3 regions of the Kitasatospora viridis genome follow, and region 1 is predicted to be linked to each of the others. Evidence: riboswitches for the same ligand, from Rfam matches in the RefSeq annotation. Region 1 holds a riboswitch; each other region holds the start of a gene.
What was found. A riboswitch is a leader RNA that binds a small molecule or an ion and turns the genes downstream of it on or off. The one in region 1 is predicted to bind S-adenosylmethionine.
Positions count from the first base shown of each region.

Region 2: another riboswitch for S-adenosylmethionine. It lies ahead of FHX73_RS21260 (aminotransferase class V-fold PLP-dependent enzyme); the one in region 1 lies ahead of thrC (threonine synthase).
Region 3: another riboswitch for S-adenosylmethionine. It lies ahead of FHX73_RS45205 (putative leader peptide); the one in region 1 lies ahead of thrC (threonine synthase).

Region 1 covers NZ_VIWT01000001.1:2,550,402-2,556,157, forward strand. The annotation lists gene FHX73_RS11230 (cold-shock protein) at 249-452, opposite strand; gene FHX73_RS11235 (MoaD/ThiS family protein) at 946-1,224, opposite strand; gene thrC (threonine synthase) at 1,272-2,552, opposite strand; SAM riboswitch class I at 2,570-2,702, opposite strand; gene FHX73_RS11245 (glucosyl-3-phosphoglycerate synthase) at 2,887-3,903, shown strand; gene FHX73_RS11250 (alpha,alpha-trehalose-phosphate synthase (UDP-forming)) at 3,967-5,415, shown strand; gene otsB (trehalose-phosphatase) at 5,405-5,756, opposite strand, start outside.
Region 2 covers NZ_VIWT01000001.1:4,709,899-4,715,654, reverse strand. The annotation lists gene FHX73_RS21270 (rhomboid family intramembrane serine protease) at 1-603, shown strand, start outside; gene FHX73_RS21265 (Lrp/AsnC family transcriptional regulator) at 600-881, shown strand; gene FHX73_RS21260 (aminotransferase class V-fold PLP-dependent enzyme) at 898-2,301, opposite strand; SAM riboswitch class IV at 2,353-2,470, opposite strand; gene trpD (anthranilate phosphoribosyltransferase) at 2,562-3,635, opposite strand; gene FHX73_RS21250 (hypothetical protein) at 3,793-4,215, opposite strand; gene ctaE (aa3-type cytochrome oxidase subunit III) at 4,530-5,150, shown strand; gene qcrC (cytochrome bc1 complex diheme cytochrome c subunit) at 5,290-5,756, shown strand, end outside.
Region 3 covers NZ_VIWT01000005.1:333,651-339,406, reverse strand. The annotation lists gene FHX73_RS37995 (LLM class flavin-dependent oxidoreductase) at 1-1,229, opposite strand, end outside; gene FHX73_RS45205 (putative leader peptide) at 1,393-1,530, opposite strand; SAM riboswitch class IV at 1,561-1,674, opposite strand; gene FHX73_RS37990 (GNAT family N-acetyltransferase) at 1,904-2,653, shown strand; gene FHX73_RS37985 (LLM class flavin-dependent oxidoreductase) at 2,656-3,729, opposite strand; gene FHX73_RS37980 (beta-ketoacyl-ACP synthase 3) at 3,774-4,808, opposite strand; gene FHX73_RS37975 (fatty acyl-AMP ligase) at 4,805-5,756, opposite strand, start outside.

The DNA of each region.
Region 1 (5,756 bases):
CGAGGCCTCACCGACCCGGTCCGTTTGTCACTCTCAAGCTCTGAGTGCTAACGCCAATGATTAGCACTCTGGGGTGGCGAGTGCAAGCTCCTTGAGGACGGCGGCACGATGCCGGCCACCCCCGGCGGCGCCCCGGGACGACGGAAGCGGCCGAGCCCGCCCCCGGCCCCTGACGGGGTGTCGGGTGCGGGCTCGGCCGCTTGGTCCACCAGCTCGGTGAGAGCCGATACTCCGAGGTTCGGAAAGGATCAGACCGCCGCGCGGACCATGTCCGCCTGCGGGCCCTTCTGCCCCTGGGAGATCTCGAACTCGACCCGCTGGCCCTCCTCGAGGGTGCGGTAGCCGTCCATCTGGATCGCGCTGTAGTGGACGAACACGTCCGCACCACCGTCGACCGCGATGAAGCCGTAGCCCTTCTCCGCGTTGAACCACTTGACGGTGCCCTGAGCCATTCCGAACTCCCCTAGTGCTGTACTGGCCCTTCACGCGCCCGCTGGTCGCGGACCCGGGTCTGGCGGACCATGCCGAAGGTGTCCCCCCGGGGCGTGATCCTGCCGCAGCAACCCGCCCCCGGTTGCCAGTTGGCGTCCCGAGGACAGGCGGATGCGTCGACCGCGGCTGAATGTATCCGGATCGGAGCCCTCTGCAACAGGGTCACTGAACGCCAATTCAGCCACCCGGCCGACGGACAGGAGGGGAGGAATACGACAGAGTTCGGCAATTCGCCTCGGACATAGCGGGCGGAAGCCGCGAATTGTCCAAATAATTCTGACGCGTCGCCGACATGAATCCGCGTGCGCGTGGGCAGCTATGTCTCAACGGTCGGGACGCCGGGGCACAGCCTATGCCCCAGCCTCCGGGCTGCTCGCACCGCCCCGGGCACGACGGCGGGGCGCCCCCGGCCGCAGTGGCCGGGCGACGCCCCTGGGGTGTGCCGACGGACCGTCAGCAGCCGCCCGCCACGGCCGGGATGATGGAGACGGTGGCGCCGTCCTTGACCTCGGTGGCCAGGCCCTGGTCGAAGCGCACGTCGTCGTCGTTGACGTACACGTTGACGAACCGGCGCAGCGCACCGGCGTCGTCCAGCACCCGGGCGCCGATGCCGGCGTGGTTGCGGTCGAGGTCGGCGATCACCTCGGCCAGGGTGGCGCCCTCGGCGGTCACCTCGGACCGGCCGTCGGTGTAGGGGCGCAGGATGGTGGGGATGCGGACGGTGGCGCTCATCGGTGGCTCTCCTGGTTCGGGGGGATCTGGGGGGTGGGGGAGGCGGCTCAGACCAGCCCGGCGGCCCGGAAGGACTCCAGGGTCGGCCGGATGGTCGCGGTCAGGCCGGTCCCGGCCACCGCGTCCAGCGTCTTCAGGCCGTCGCCGGTGTTGATCGCCACGGTCTCCTTGGCCGGGTCCAGCTGACCGCTCTCGACCAACTTCTTGAGCACGCCGATGGTCACGCCGCCCGCGGTCTCGGCGAAGACCCCCTCGGTGCGGGCCAGCAGCTTGATCGCCTCGACCACCTCGGCGTCGGTGACGTCCTCCACCGCGCCGCCGGTGCGCCGGGCGATGTCCAGCACGTAGGGGCCGTCGGCCGGGTTGCCGATCGCCAGCGACTTGGCGATGGTGTCCGGCTTGACCGGGCGGATCACGTCCCGGCCGTCCTTGAAGGCGGCGGCCACCGGGGAGCAGCCGGTCGCCTGGGCGCCGAAGACCTTGTACGGGCGGTCCTCGACCAGGCCGAGCTTGATCAGCTCCTGCAGGCCCTTGTCGATCTTGGTGAGCTGGGAGCCGGAGGCGATCGGGATGACGATCTGCTCGGGCAGCCGCCAGCCGAGCTGCTCGCAGATCTCGTAGGCCAGGGTCTTGGAGCCCTCGCCGTAGTACGGCCGCAGGTTGACGTTGACGAAGCCCCAGCCCTCGCCGGCCGGGTCGCCGATCAGCTCCGAACAGAACCGGTTGACGTCGTCGTAGTTGCCCTCGATGCCGACCAGGTCGCCGCCGTACACGCCGGCCACCACGATCTTGGCGTGCTCCAGGTCGTGCGGGATGAAGACGCAGGAGCGCAGGCCCGCGCGGGCCGCCGCGGCGCCCACCGCGCCGGCCAGGTTGCCGGTGGAGGAGCAGGACAGGGTGGTGAAGTCGAAGGCCCGGGCCGCCTCGATCGCGCAGGCCACCACCCGGTCCTTGAAGGAGTGGGTCGGGTTGCCGGAGTCGTCCTTGATGTGCAGCTGGGCGGTGAAGCCGAGCTCGGCGCCCAGCCGGTCGGCCTTGACCAGCGGGGTCCAGCCGGGGTTCAGGTTGGGCTTGCCGGCCACGTCGGCCGGCACCGGCAGCAGCGGGGCGTAGCGCCAGATCGAGGCCGGCCCGGCCTCGATCCGCTTGCGCAGCTCCTCGGTGTCGTAGCCGCTGTAGTCGTAGGCGATCTCCAGCGGCCCGAAGCACTCCAGGCAGGCGAAGCTGGGGCCGAGCGGGAACCGGGTGCCGCACTCGCGACAGGACAGCGCGGTGGCGGGGCCGAGGTCAACATCGGACGTCGCGGCGACAGGGGTAGCGGTAGCCATGATGGCGGAGGCCTCTCTCCTCATCTTCCCCGTGGCGCGGGCGCGCCACAGGCCGGAATTGGCACCTGTCCCGCCGGGGCCTGCTACAGGCCGGTCGAGAAGGTTGCCGGGACGTCAACGGGCCGTTCCCTCAGTCCCTCTGGATGAGCTCTATGAAGTTGTCACCGACTGCGAAGCCGGCGGCCATGATGATCAAGTTGGCCGGCGGTCCACCCCGGTGTGCGAAGGTCTGATCGCAGTACGAAGACTGTAGCCGAAGGCACGACAGCTGACCGCTACCGTCCGCTACGCGAGACGGCCGCGACCATTTCAGAGAGCCGACAAGGAGCGAGATTTGCCAGCCCAGCAGAGCCCGGAGCTTCTCCCGGAGGCAGCGCGCTGGTTGCGTCGCAGGTCCTGGACGGCGGCGGACCGGCCGCTGTCCGAGCTGCTCGCCGCCAAGCGGGCCGCCGGACCGGCCGGCACGGTGAGCGTGGTGCTGCCGGCGCTGGACGAGGAGTCCACCGTGGGCGGGATCGTCGAGGTGATCCGCCGCGAACTGATGGAGCGCGTCCCGCTGGTGGACGAGCTCGTGGTGGTGGACTCCGGCTCCGCCGACCGGACCGCCGAAGTCGCCGCCGCCGCCGGCGCCCGGGTCGTGCAGCGCGACGCCGTGCTGCCCGAGGTGCCCGCGGTGCCCGGCAAGGGCGAGGTGCTCTGGCGATCACTCATGGTGACAAGCGGCGCGATCGTCTGCTTCATCGACGCCGACCTGCGCGAGTTCGACCCGGCCTTCGTCTCCGGCATCGTCGGGCCGCTGCTCACCGAACCGGACGTGCACCTGGTCAAGGCGATGTACGACCGCCCGCTGGAGGAGGGCGGCGCGGTGGTGCCGGCCGGCGGCGGGCGGGTCACCGAACTCGTCGCCCGGCCGCTGCTCAACCTGCACTGGCCGCAACTGGCCGGTTTCGTGCAGCCGCTCGGCGGCGAGTACGCGGCCCGCCGCTCGCTGCTGGAGCGGCTGCCCTTCCCGACCGGCTACGGGGTGGAGCTCGGCCTGCTGGTGGACGCCCTGGACCTGGTCGGGCTGGACGCGCTGGCCCAGGTCGACGTCGGGGTGCGGCACCACCGCCACCAGGACGGCCAGGCGCTCGGCCGGATGGCCGCCACCATCTACCGCACCGCGCTGGAGCGGCTGGACCGCACCCACCGGCTCAAGGCGGCCGAGGACCTGGCCCGCCCGGTGCTCACCCAGTTCTCCCGCGACCCGGTGACCAGGGAGTTCACCGCCCACGACCACCCGGTCACGGCGCTGGAGCGCCCCCCGGTGATCGAACTGCCGCAGTACCGGGAGCGGTCCGGCCGGAGCTGACCGGTCCCGGGGTGTGGCCGACGTCCTGGTTTGCCGCACGGCGGCCCCGGCAAGGTTCGAGATATGGCCGATCAAACGACCGCACGCATCCTGGTGGCCTCGAACCGGGGCCCGGTGTCCTTCTCGACCGCGGCGGACGGCAGTCTCAGCCTGCGCCGCGGCGGCGGCGGACTGGTCTCGGGGCTCTCCGCGATCGACGACCCGAACGCCGTCTGGGTCTGCGCCGCACTCGGCGAGGCCGACCGGGCGGCGGCCCGGCGCTCGCCCGACGGGCGGCTCGACCGGGCCGGCTTCGAGGTCGGCGGGCAGGCCGTGCGGATGCTGGACCTGGACCCCGAGGTGTTCGACCGGGCCTACAACGGCGTGGCCAACTCGACCCTCTGGTTCCTCCACCACATGCTCTACGCCACCCCGACCTCGCCCGCCTTCGACCGGCGGGCGGGCGAGCAGTGGGCCGGCTTCCGGGCCTACAACGCGGCCTTCGCCGAGGCGCTGGCCGCCGAGGCCGCGCCCGGCGCCGCGGTGCTGGTGCAGGACTACCACCTCACCCTCGTGCCCGAGCTGCTCCGCGAGCTGCGCCCGGACCTGCGGATCGGCTACTTCCTGCACATCCCGTGGGCGCCGGCCGACTACTTCCGGCTGCTGCCGGACGACCGGGCGGCGGCCGTGCTCACCGGCGTGCTGGGCGCCGACCGGGCCGGGTTCCACACCCGGCGCTGGGCCGAGGCCTTCGCCGACTGCTGCGAGCAGGTGTTGGGCGCCACCGTCGACCGGGCCGACCTCTCGGTCACCCACCGGGGCCGGACCACCAGGCTGGGCGTGCACGCGCTCGGCGCCGACGGCGAGTTCCTGCGCGAGCGCGCGCACCGGCCGGACGTGGACCAGCGGCTCGCCGCGCTCAGGCAGCAGGTGGGCGACCGGCGCACCATCGTCCGGGTGGACCGCACCGAGCTGAGCAAGAACATCGTCCGCGGCCTGCAGGCCTACCGGCACCTGCTGCGCACCCGCCCCGAGTGGCACGACCGGGTGGTGCACGTCGCCTTCGCCTACCCCTCCCGGCAGGACCTGGCCGAGTACCGCGAGTACACCGCCGAGGTGCGCCGGATCAGCGAGGAGATCAACGCCGAGTTCGGCACCGCGCGCTGGCAGCCGCTGATACTCCAGGTGGAGGACGACTTCGCCCGCTCGCTGGCCGCCTACCGGCTGGCCGACGTGGCCCTGGTCAACCCGATCCGGGACGGCATGAACCTGGTCGCAAAGGAGGTCCCGGTGGTCTCCGACGCGGGCTGCGCGCTGGTGCTCTCCCGGGAGGCCGGGGCCTGGCCGGAACTGGCCGAGGACGCGATCGGGATCAACCCGTACGACGTGCTGGGCACCGCCGACGCACTGCACCGCGCGCTCGGCATGCCCGTCGCCGAGCGCACCGAGCGCACCAAGCGGCTGGCCGCGGCGGCCACCGCGCTGCCGCCGCAGCAGTGGTTCCTCGATCAGCTCGCGGAGCTCAGCGCCTGAGACCCTCCAGCGCCCGGGCCAGCCCCTCCAGCAGCGCCACCACCCCGGCCGGCCCGGGCACCACCAGGTCGGCCCGCTCGGCCACCTCGCGCACCGGCGGTTCGCCGGTGACCGGGCCGCTGGCCACCAGCAGCCCGGGCAGCCCGGCGCCGCGCAGCCGCTCGACGGCGGCGAAGGCGGCCAGGTCGCCCAGGTCGTCCCCGGCGTAGAGCACCGCGCCGGCCGCCCGCTCGCCGACCAGCCCGGTCAGCGCCGCGCCCTTGTCGACCCCGGGCGGGCGCAGTTCGACCACCATCCGGCCGGGTTCCACGGCGAGCCCGTGCGCGGCGGCCAGCTCGGCC
Region 2 (5,756 bases), 2.2 Mb from region 1:
CCGCTGACGGCCGATCGGCTGGCCGGCGCGGCGCCGCCGCTGCCCGGCTGCCCGCTGCTCGCCACGCCCGGCAAGCGCCCGTGGCTCTCGGCCCTCACCGCGCTCTTCGTGCACGGCGGCTGGCTGCACCTGCTGGGCAACATGCTCTTCCTCCAGGTCTTCGGCCCGGCGGTGGAGCAGCGGCTCGGCCGCGCCCGGTTCCTCCTCTTCTACCTGGCGGCCGGCCTGCTGGCGGTCTACGGGTACGCGCTGACCGCGCACGCCGGGCCGGCCGCGCTGCGCCCGCTGGTCGGCGCCTCGGGCGCGATCGCCGGGGTGCTCGGCGGGTACCTGCGGCTCTACCCGCGGGCCCGGGTCACCGCGCTGGTGCCGGTGCTGCTCTTCCTGCCGCTGCGGTTCCCGGCCTGGCTGGTGCTGGGGCTCTGGTTCGCGGTGCAGTGGTGGTCGGCGCCGGCCATGCGGCCGCAGGCCCCGCAGGCCGGGCCCGGGGTCGCCTACCTGGCCCACGTGATCGGCTTCGCCGGCGGCTTCCTGGCCCTCTGGGTGGGTGCCAGGCGGGCCGGATACCCTGATCCCGTCCCCAATCCAGGAGCCTCCTCGTGATCACTGCCATCGTGCTCGTCAAGACCAGCGTCGACCGGATCCCCGAGATCGCCGAGGCCATCGCCGCGATCGACGGCGTGAGCGAGGTGTACTCGGTCACCGGCGGGTACGACCTGATCGCGATGGTCCGGGTGCGCCATCACGACGACCTGGCCGAGGTGATCCCGGCCCGGCTCAACAAGGTCCCCGGCGTCACCTCGACGGAGACCCACATCTCCTTCCGCACCTACTCCCAGCACGACCTGGAGGCGGCGTTCTCGATCGGCCTGGACGGCTGACCGGGCCCGGCCCCGCTCAGCGGCGGGTGTCCGCCACGCAACGGCCGCCCTCGTTGCGGTAGTTCCAGCGCGCCCCGTCGGTGACCAGCTCGCGCACCGCGGCCAGGAACCGGTCCACGTGCTCCAGCGGCGTGCCGGCGCCGAAGCTGACCCGGATCGCGTTCAGGCTGCGCTCCCCCGGCAGCGAGGGCTCCGGCGCGCCGCACTCGGACGGGGCGGTGTCCTCGGAACCGAGCAGCGTGCGCACCAGCGGGTGCGCGCAGAACAGCCCGTCCCGCACGCCGATGCCGTACTCGGCGGAGAGCGCCGCCGAGAAGTGCGAGCTGTTCCAGCCCCGCACCACGAAGGAGAGCACGCCGACCCGGGCGGCGTCGGCGCCGAACAGGCTGAGCACCCGCACCTCGGGCACGGCGGCCAGGCCCTCGGTGAGCCGCTCGATCAGCAGTTCCTCGCGCTCGCGCAGCGCGTCCAGGCCGGCCTCGGTGAGCGCCCGGCAGGCGGAGGCGATCGCGTAGGCGCCGATCACGTTGGGCGAGCCGGCCTCGTGCCGGGCCGGGCCCCGGTGCCACTCCACCGCCACCGAACCGTCCGCCTGCCGGGCCACGGTGCGGGAGGCGCCGCCGCCGGCCAGGTAGGGCTCGGCCGCGTCCAGCCAGTCGGCCCGGCCGGCCAACACGCCCGCGCCGAAGGGCGCGTAGAGCTTGTGGCCGGAGAAGGCGATCCAGTCCACGTCCAGTTCGCGCACCGAGACCCGGTGGTGCGGGGCCAGCTGGGCGGCGTCCACGACCACCCGGGCGCCGTGCCGGTGCGCGGTCCCGGTGAGCTCGGCGATCGGCCAGAGCTCGCCGGTCACGTTGGAGGCGCCGGTGACGCAGAGCAGCCGGGGCGCGTCCGGCCCGGCCGGGTCGGCGGCCAGCGCGGCGTCCAGCGCGGCCACCGCCTCGGCGTGCGAGCGCGGCGCCCGCAGGTAGGTGACGGCCAGTCCGGCCTGCTGCCACGGCAGCAGGGAGGCGTGGTGCTCGGTCTCGAAGGCGAACACCCGGGTGCCGGCGGGCACCGCGCCGGCCAGCAGGTTGAGCGAGTCGGTGGTGGCCCGGGTGAAGACCACCTGGTCGCCCTCGCGCAGGTCGAGGAAGTCGGCGACGGCCTGCCGGCTCTGCTCGTACAGCTCGGTGGAGAGCTGGGAGAGGTAGCCGGCGCCGCGGTGCACGCTGCCGTAGTACGGGGCGTAGGCGGCGACGTCGTCCCAGACCCGGCGCAGCGCGGGGGCGCTGGCCGCGTAGTCGAGGGCGGCGTAGCCGACCTTCTCGCCGGAGACCAGCGGGACCTCGACCTCGGAGCCCAGCACGGCGAGCGGCTCGGCGAAGGCGGCGGGAGCAGCAGTGACGGTGGTGGCGGCAGCGGCGTTGGTGGACGACATCGGGATGCACTCCTCCTGGGTCAGGGACCCCGGGGGTGCGAAAAGTCCGGTGGTCCGCGCTTGCCGGCGGCACCTCGCCGCTCGGCCCGGTCTTCACCCAGGGCACCCCGCCACGGACGGAGGGTTGCCGGACAGCAAGCTGGGGCTTGTCGCGCTGTCACTCATGACCTGGCGCAGACTCTAAGCAGCCGACCGAGGAGTGGTCAATCCGCCGTCCGCCATCCGGACCACCGACCGGATGGCGGGCGACTGCGCGGGTGCTACCGCGCGGTGGCCGCCGACCAGCGGTCCAGCAGCGCGGCGGCGGCGCCGGAGTCCAGGGCCTCCTCGGTGCGCTTCATGGCGGCCGCCAGCTGCTCGGTCAGCGGCGCCGCGGTGAGGTCCAACGCGACCAGCGCGGCAGCGGAGTTGAGCACCACCGCGTCCCGCACCGGCCCGCGCTCGCCGGCCAGCACCCGGCGGGCCACCGCCGCGTTGTACTCGGCGTCCGCACCGCGCAGCGCCTCGATCGCGACCAGTTCGATGCCCAGCTCGCGCGGGTCGAGCACGGTCTCGGTGACCCGGCCGTCGCGGACCAGCCAGACCCGCGAGGTGGTGCAGACGGTCAGCTCGTCCAGCCCGTCGTCGCCGCGGAAGACCAGCGCGGTGGAGCCGCGTTCGGCGAGCACCCCGGCGATCAGGCCGGCCAGCCGGGTGTCGAAGCAGCCGACCGCGTGCGCCGTCACCCGGGCCGGGTTGGTCAGCGGGCCGAGGATGTTGAAGGCGGTCGGCACCCCGAGGTCGCGCCGGGCGGCGGCGGTGTGCCGCATCGCGGGGTGGAAGGTGGCGGCGAAGCAGAAGGTCAGCCCGACCTCCTCGGCCACCTCGGCGACCCGACGGGGCGTCAGGTCCAGCCGCACGCCCAGCTTCTCCAGCACGTCCGAGGAGCCGCTGGCCGAGGAGGCGGCCCGGTTGCCGTGCTTGACCACCTTGGCGCCGGCCGCCGCGGCGACGATCGCCGACATGGTGGAGATGTTGACGGTCTTGGCCCGGTCGCCGCCGGTGCCGACGATGTCCACGGCCGGCCCGGGGATCTCCAGCGGGCGGGCGTGCGCGTACATCGCCTCGACCAGGCCGCTGACCTCGTCCACGGTCTCGCCCTTGGCCCGCAGCGCCACCATGAAGCCGGCCACCTGCACCGGGCTGGCCTCGCCGCTCATGATCCGGTCCATCGCCCAGGCGGTGTCGGCGCGGTCCAGGTCGGTGCCGGCCAGCAGGCTGCTCAGCACGTCCGGCCAGGTGCGGCTCACCTGCACGGGGTCGTCGCCGCCGTTCGCAGGGTTCACGTTCGCCATGACCGGTTCTCCAGGTGCGCCGTTGTCGGGAGGGACGCGGTCAGCCTAGCGAGCGCGGAAGGGCCGCCGTCGCGTGGACGGCGGCCCTTCTCTCCTGCTGAGACGGCCGGGGCGCCGGCCCCGGCCGACCGTCCGCCGGGCCGGACCGCAGGCCGGCTCAGCGGGCCAGTGACCTGGCGCCGAGCCGGGCCCGCAACAGGGTGGCCACCGCCTCGGCCAGCGCCACCGGGTCCACCGGCTGGGAGATCGCCGCGTCGGCCCGGCTCCAGGCGGCCAACCAGCTGTCCTGCGGGCGCCCGATCAGCACCAGCACCGGCGGGCAGCCGTAGATCTCGTCCTTCACCTGCCGGGCCAGGCCGAGGCCGCCGGCCGGAACCGCCTCGCCGTCGAAGACGCAGAGGTCCACCCCGCCCTTCTCAAGTGCCCGCAGGACCGCGGGAGTGGTCGCGCACTCCTGGTACTCGACCTCGGGCAGGTCGGCCGCCGGGCGCCGGCCGAGGGCCGCGAGCACCTGCGCCCGGGTGTTGCGGTCGTCGCTGTAGACGAGGACGGTGAGCGCCTCGTCGCTGCTGTGCGTCATCAGGACCTGCTCCCATGTGTCAGACGAATGTGATCCAGACCACGTCCACCACCTCCGGATGCTACTCCCCGATCACCCGTCCCGGTGAGCGTCCGGCACGAGATCGGCGCGCACAGTCGCGATCCGGCCCCGTCCGCGGAACTGAGCCACCGTCACCCGACTGGGCGAGGGAACGTCAGCCGCCCGTGCTGACGGGCTGTCCGGAGGGGCCCGGGAGTGGTAAACCCCCTGGTGCAGCCATCCGGGCATACCGCACGCACCGGACACTCCGAGGAAGACCCCCCGGCGTGAAGACGGAATAAGGGACCGACATAATGTCGGTCGTGGCGACAGCAACAGCAACAGAAACCGGGCACGCGCATGGATCGGTCAACCGACCGAACATGACCAGTGTCGGAACCATCGTCTGGTTGAGTTCCGAGCTGATGTTCTTCGCGGCCCTCTTCGCGATGTACTTCACGGCGCGTTCCGTGAAGGGACCAGACTTCTGGGCCGAGAAGGCGCATGCCCTCAACGTCCCCTTCTCCTCCGTGAACACCACGATCCTGGTGCTCTCCTCGCTCACCTGTCAGCTCGGCGTCTTCGCCGCCGAGCGCGGTGACGTGAAGAAGCTCCGGTCGTGGTTCGCGGTGACCTTCGTGATGGGCGCAACCTTCATCGGCGGTCAGATCTACGAGTACACCTCGCTGGTGAAGAAGGACCACCTCTCGTTGTCCTCCGACCCGTACGGCTCGGTGTTCTACCTGACCACCGGCTTCCACGGGCTCCACGTGACGGGCGGTCTGATCGCCTTCCTGCTGGTGCTGGGGCGGACCTACGCCGCCAAGCGGTTCACGCATGAGCAGGCCACCGCGGCGATCGTCGTGTCGTACTACTGGCACTTCGTCGACGTGGTCTGGATCGGCCTGTTCGCGACCATCTACCTGATCAAGTAGCCGATCAGGTCGCTGGCTCGCCGGCCGGACCCGACCGCCCCACGGCGCCGGGTCCTTTGCCCGTGCCCCTGCCCCCTGCCGGTGCCGACACCGACACCGGGCACCTCCAGACGACCAGATCCTGACACCGGGGTATTCCGTGAAAAAGCTCTCCGCACGACGGCGCCACCCACTGGCAGCGCTCGTCGTCCTACTCTTCGCCCTCGTGGCCTCCGGGGGGCTGTACGCCGCGTTCGCGCCCACCGAGCAGGCGCAGGCCGACAGCTCCGCGCAGTCGCTCGCGATCGACGAGGGCAAGCGGCTCTTCGCCGTCGGCTGCTCCTCCTGCCACGGACTGAACGGCCAGGGCAGCAGCATGGGCCCGAGCCTGGTCGGTGTGGGCTCCGCCGCCGTCGACTTCCAGGTCGGTACCGGTCGCATGCCCGCGCAGCAGCCCGGCGCCCAGGTCCCGCGCAAGAAGACCATCTACAACCAGTCCGAGATCGACCAGCTGGCCGCCTTCGTCGCTTCGCTCGGCCCCGGCCCGGCGACGCCGACCAAGGACCAGTACACCTCCACCGAGACGGACGCCATCTCCAAGGGTGGCGACCTGTTCCGGACCAACTG
Region 3 (5,756 bases), on a different contig from region 1:
GCGGCAGCACCGGCTGCTCCAGCAGCAACGCCGGCGTAACGGTTGGCGGGGCGGGGCAGACCGAGCAGCCCGCGCAGGGTGCCGGCCTCGTAGGCGGTGCGGAAGGCCCCGCGGCGCTGGAGCTCGGGCACCAGGCCTCGGGTGATCCCGGTCAGGTCGTGCGGCAGGGCGCCGGGGCGCAGGCGGAAGCCGGTGAGCCCGGCTTGCTGCCATTCCTGGAGCAGGTCGGCGAGTTGGGCGGGCGTGCCGGTGAAGACCCGGGCGTCGCTGGTGTACCCGGTGCCCGCCAGCCGGTCCAGCCGCAGCTTGCGGTCGGCGGCGGCGCCGGGCTGCTCGTCGAGGAAGACCACCAGGTCGCCGAAGACGTGCAGGGGCTGCTCGGCGCGGCCGGCGGCGGCCTGGGCGGCGCGGATCTCGGCGACGATCGCCCGGGCGTCCGCGGCGTCCTGCGGGGTGGTGAAGCCGAGGTCGGCCGAGCGGCCGACCAGCCGGAACGGCTCGCCGCGGTGCGCCAGGGCGGCGACCACCGGCTGGCCCTGCGGCGGACGCGGGGTGATGGACGGGCCGCGCACGCTGAACCGGCGGCCCTCGAAGTCGATGTAGTGCAGCTTCGCGCGGTCGACGAAGCGGCCGGTGGCCACGTCGCGGATCTCCGCGTCGTCCTCCCAGCTGTCCCAGAGCCGGCGCAGCACCTCGGTGTAATCCTCGGCCTCGCCGAAGAGGTCGCGCAGCAGCTCCTGCCCGACCGGCGTGTCCAGGTCCTCGATCCGCAGCTCGGGCACGGTGCGGCGGCCGAAGTGGGCGGCCTCGTCGACCCGGCCGGACACCTTGAGCCGGATGCCGGCCCGGCCGCCGCTGACGTGGTCGAGCGTGGCGATCGCCTTGGAGAGGTGGAACGGCTCGGTGTGGGTCGCCACCGCGGTCGGGACCAGGCCGATGTGGCTGGTCAGCGGCGCGATCCGGGCGGCGATCAGCACCGCGTCCAGCCGGCCGCGCACCTGGTCGGTGCGCCCGTCGGGGCGGAAGGGGTGGGTGGACTGGAGGCTGAGCGAGTCCTCGATGGTCACCAGGTCCAGCAGGCCGTGCTCGGCCTCCGCGACCAGGTCGGCCCAGTAGCGCGCGGTGAACAGGGCCTCGGGCCGGGCGTCGGGCTCGCGCCAGGCGGCCGGGTGCCAGCCGGCGCCGTCGAGGGCGACGGCCAGGTGCAGGGGTTCTGGGGTTTCGGGCATGGGGAACCGCTTCCGGGTCGAAGAGGTGGTCGTTGACGGGGCGGGACGCGGCACGCCCGACACGGCTGCCGGCCGGGGCCGGTGCGGTCAGGACGGAGGAGGTGCGGTGACCCGGGTCAGACGGCGGAGCGCGGCACTGCGGTGGGCCGCACGGCGCGAGGCGCTAGGAGGCGGGACAGAGTGCGGTGGTCACGCGCTGCAGGTCTATGTGGAGCCGCGCGTACGACGTGGTGACCCGGCAGCGGGCCTTGACGGTGACCGGGGCGGTCCGCAGCGCGAGGGCCTGTCGCACTCCCGTCATCTCCGTCCCCCTTCGGGTCGCACCGTTTCGAACTCGCGCTTGCGGTGCCGCCGTTCGGCACCGCCCGGTCCTCACCTGGGGCACCCCGCCGCGTGGGAGGGTTGCCGGTCAGCAAGCCAGGGCTTGACGCTGACACTCATGACCTTGATGCACCGTAACCCGACAGTGTCGTCCGGCACAATCCCCGCCGGATGACGGACGATCATCGTGGCGCCACGCCGGTCCCGTGCGTCACTGCTCGTCAACCGACGCACTCCGGACCGGGGTTGACACGGCGTGAGGGTCGTGGATCTCATGCTCCGGGCGGTCGTTGACATCCGCCGCGCAGGGCTCCTAGCTTTGCTCGAACGTCCCGATGGGAGACCTCCCGACCATGTCCACCAGCGTCCACCCGCCGCAGCCGTCGCAGCCTCAGCCGACCGCCGGCGGGATCGCGCCCCACCCGCTCGACAACCCCGCCTGGGCCGCGCTCACCGGCCCGCACCTCCGGTTCGCCGAGCGGGTCGGCCTGGCCGCCCGCTACCGCGCCGACGTCTCGCCGATCACCGCGCTCGCCGACCCGGCCGATCCGCGCGCCTGGGCGGACCTCGCGGCCCTGGTCGGGCCGGGCAACCTGACCTCCGTCGGCGGGGAGATCACCCCGCCGTCCGCCGACTGGCGGATCGAGGAGTCGGGCCGGCTCGTGCAGCTGGTCGACACCGCGCTGCGGGCCGAGCCCGACCCGGAGGCGGTCCGGCTCGGGGCGGCGGACGTGCCCGAGATGCTCGACCTGGTCGCCCGCACCCGGCCGGGGCCGTTCCTGCCGCGCACCGTCGAGCTGGGCGGCTACCTCGGCATCCGGCAGGACGGCCGACTGATCGCCATGGCCGGCGAGCGGGTGCGCCCGCCCGGCTGGACCGAGATCAGCGCCGTCTGCACGGATCCGGAGCACCGCGGCCGGGGCCTGGCCACCCGGCTGGTCCGCGCCGTCGCCGCCGGGATCAGGGAACGCGGCGACACGCCGTTCCTGCACACGGCCGGCACGAACACCGGGGCGATCCGGCTGTACGAGTCGATCGGCTTCACGCTGCGGCAGACCAGCTCGTTCCACCTGCTGCGCACGCCCGGCGCACCGCCCGCGTAGTCTCACCTCGGCTCGAACTTCCTGAGCAGCGGCAGCAGTTGGTCGCCGATCCGGGCGATCTCCCGCTGGTAGGGCGTGTCGGAGAGCACGAAGTGCGTCACCCCGAGCTCGCGGTAGCGCAGCAGCGCGTCGGCGACCTCCCGGGCGGAGCCGACCAGCCAGGTGCTGCCGGCCCCCGCCCCGCCGTAGCGGCCCGGCGCGGTGTAGAGGCAGCTGTCCAGCACCTCGCCCCGGTCCACCAGGTCGAGCAGGCGGCGCTGGCCGACCGCACCGCGGCGCTGCGCCGCCTCCGGGTCGTGCGCGCCCTGCCGCGCCATCCGGGCCACCTTCTGCTCGGCCGCGCGCCAGGCCTGCTCGCTGGTGTCCCGCACCACGGTGGTCACTCGCAGCCCGAACTCCAGGGGCGGGTGCGGGCGTTCGAGGCGCTCGCCGAGGGCACGGAGCCGGGCGATCCGCTCGGCCACGCCGTCCAGCGGCTCGCCCCAGAACAGTTGGACGTCGGCCTCGCGCGCCGCCACCTCCTCGGCGGCCGGGCTCGCACCGCCGAAGTACAGCGGCGGGTGGCGCCCCTCCTCGGCGCCCCACGGGCGGGGCCGGAGCGTGGAGTCCGTCACCCGGTAGTGCTCGCCGTGGAAGGTCACCCCGTCCTCGCCCCACAGCCGGCGCACCAGTCGCAGGAACTCCAGGGTGCGCGCGTAGCGGCGGGACTGGTCGAACTCACCGTCGCCGTAGGCCGCCGGGTCGTCCAGGCCGCTGACCACGTTGACCAGCACCCGGCCCCGGCTGAGCCGGTCGAGGGTGGCCGAGGCCGCGGCGAAGTTCGCCGGGTGCCAGTAGCCGGGCCGCACCGCGATCAGCGGCTTGAAGGTGGTGGTGCGGGCGGCCAGAGCCGCCGCCACCGTGAAGGTGTCGGGCCGGCCCCAGCCGGTGCCGAGCAGCGCGCCGGCCCAGCCGTGCCGCTCGACCGCGAGCGCGAGCTCGGTCGAGTGGTCGAGCGTGTCCCAGTCCTCGCGCACCTCGTCGCCGCGGTGGCCGGCCTCGACCGTGTTCGGGATGTACCAGAGGTGTTCGCCCATGTCGGCCTCCCCTGTTGCTCGTTGACTACCGGTGGTGGGCCCGGTCACGGCAGCACGACCACCTGGCCCGCGTACGCCAGGCCCGCACCGAAGCCCACCAGCAGGGCCAGGCCGCCCGGCTCGACGGCGCCCTCGCTGAGCAGCCGCTCCATCGCGAGGGGCACCGAGGCGGCCGAGGTGTTCCCCGCCTCGGCGAGGTCCCGGGCCACCGCGACGTGCTCGGGCAGCTCCAGCGCCTTCACGGCCGCGTCCACGATCCGCAGGTTCGCCTGGTGCGGGATGAACGCGGACAGCTGCGCCGCGCCCACCCCGGCCGCCGCCAGCGCCTCCCGGCCGACCTCCGGCACGGTCGCCACCGCCCAGCGGAACACCGCCTGACCGTCCATCCGCATGGTCGGCCAAGCCCGGCGCGGCTCGGTGTCGGCCTGGCGGGCTGCGGTGCCGGCCGGCCGCAGCTCCGTCCACGGGCCGGTGTGCGCGATCGCCGCCGCGCGCGAACCGTCCGAGCCCCACACCACCGGCCCGATCCCGGGCGCCTCCGCCGGCCCGACCACCACCGCGCCGGCGCCGTCGCCGAACAGGAAGGCGGTGCCCCGGTCGGTCGGGTCGATGATGTCGCTCATCCGCTCCGTGCCGGCCACCACCACGTGCCGGCTCTGCCCGGAGCGGACCAGTCCGTCGGCCAGCGCGAGGGCGTGGCAGAAGCCGGCGCAGGCCGCGCCCAGGTCCATCGCGCCGGCCTCCGGCGCGCCGATCTGGTGCGCCAACCGCGGTGCTGCGGGCGGCGACTGCTCCAGGTTCGACATGGTCGCCAGGATCACCGTGTCCACCGAGTGCGGCGGCACGCCCGCGTGGGCCAGCGCCTTGAGCGAGGCCGCGGCGGCCATGGCCACCAGGGTCTCGTCCGGCGCGGCGAACCGGCGGGTGGCGATGCCGGAGCGCCGCCGGATCCACTCGTCGCTGGAGTCGATGGCCGGCGCCACCTCGTGGTTCTCCACCACTCGGCTGGGCCGGTAGGCGCCGACGCCGAGGATCCGCGCGCCGCCGACCGGCGCCGGTGCCCGCAGCAGCCCGGTCACCGCCCGGCCTCCACCCGCTCGCGTGGCGCCGCGGCCTGCGCCGCCCCGAACTCGCCGTCCAGGTAACGGCGTCGGGTCTCCCGGCGCTGCACCTTGCCGCTGGAGGTCTTCGGCAGCGAGCCCCGGCGCACCAGCACGATCTCGTCCGCCTCCAGGCGCTGGCTCTCCTGCACGGCGCGGCGGATCCGCTCGCGCAGCTGCTCGCCGCCGCCGCGCAGCGTCCGGCCGTCCGCCTCGACCACCAGGACCAGGCGCTCCGCGCTGCCGTCGTCGGCGGAGAACGCCGCCGCGCAGTTCGGGTGCAGGCCCGGATCGGCGTTCTCGGCGGAGAGTTCGATGTCCTGCGGGTAGAAGTTGCGGCCCTGACGGATCACCACGTCCTTGATCCGGCCGGTGACGAAGAGCTCCTCCCGGTGCCAGAAGCCGAGGTCGCCGGTGCGCAGCCAGCTGCGCTGCTCGGCGCGGTCGGCGCGGCGGGCCCGGAAGGTCTGCTCGGACTCCTCGTCGCGGCCGTGGTAGCCGGCGGCGACGCACGGGCCGCTGACCCAGATCTCGCCGACCCGACCGTCCGTCAGGGTGGCGCGGGTCTGCGGGTCGACGATCCGCACCAGGCTGTCGCCGACCACGCCGCCGCAGCCGATGCTGGGGACCACGGCGCTCCCGGCCTCGGATTCGGTGTCGGCCTCGGTGTCGGCCGCCTCGGCGTCGGGGGCCGGGGCCTCGACCGCCCGCCCGGCCCGCAGCTCCTCGGCGGAGAGCCACAGCACGGTCGGCAGCCGGTCCTCGGGGCTGCCGGTGGCCTTGAGGGTGTTCTCGGCCAGGCCGTAGCCCGGGCACATCGCCTCCGGGCGGAACCCGGCCGGGGCCAGCGCCCGCTCGAAGGACCTGATGGTCTGCCAGCGCACCGGCTCCGCCCCGTTGGCCGCCACCCGCCAGGAGGAGAGGTCC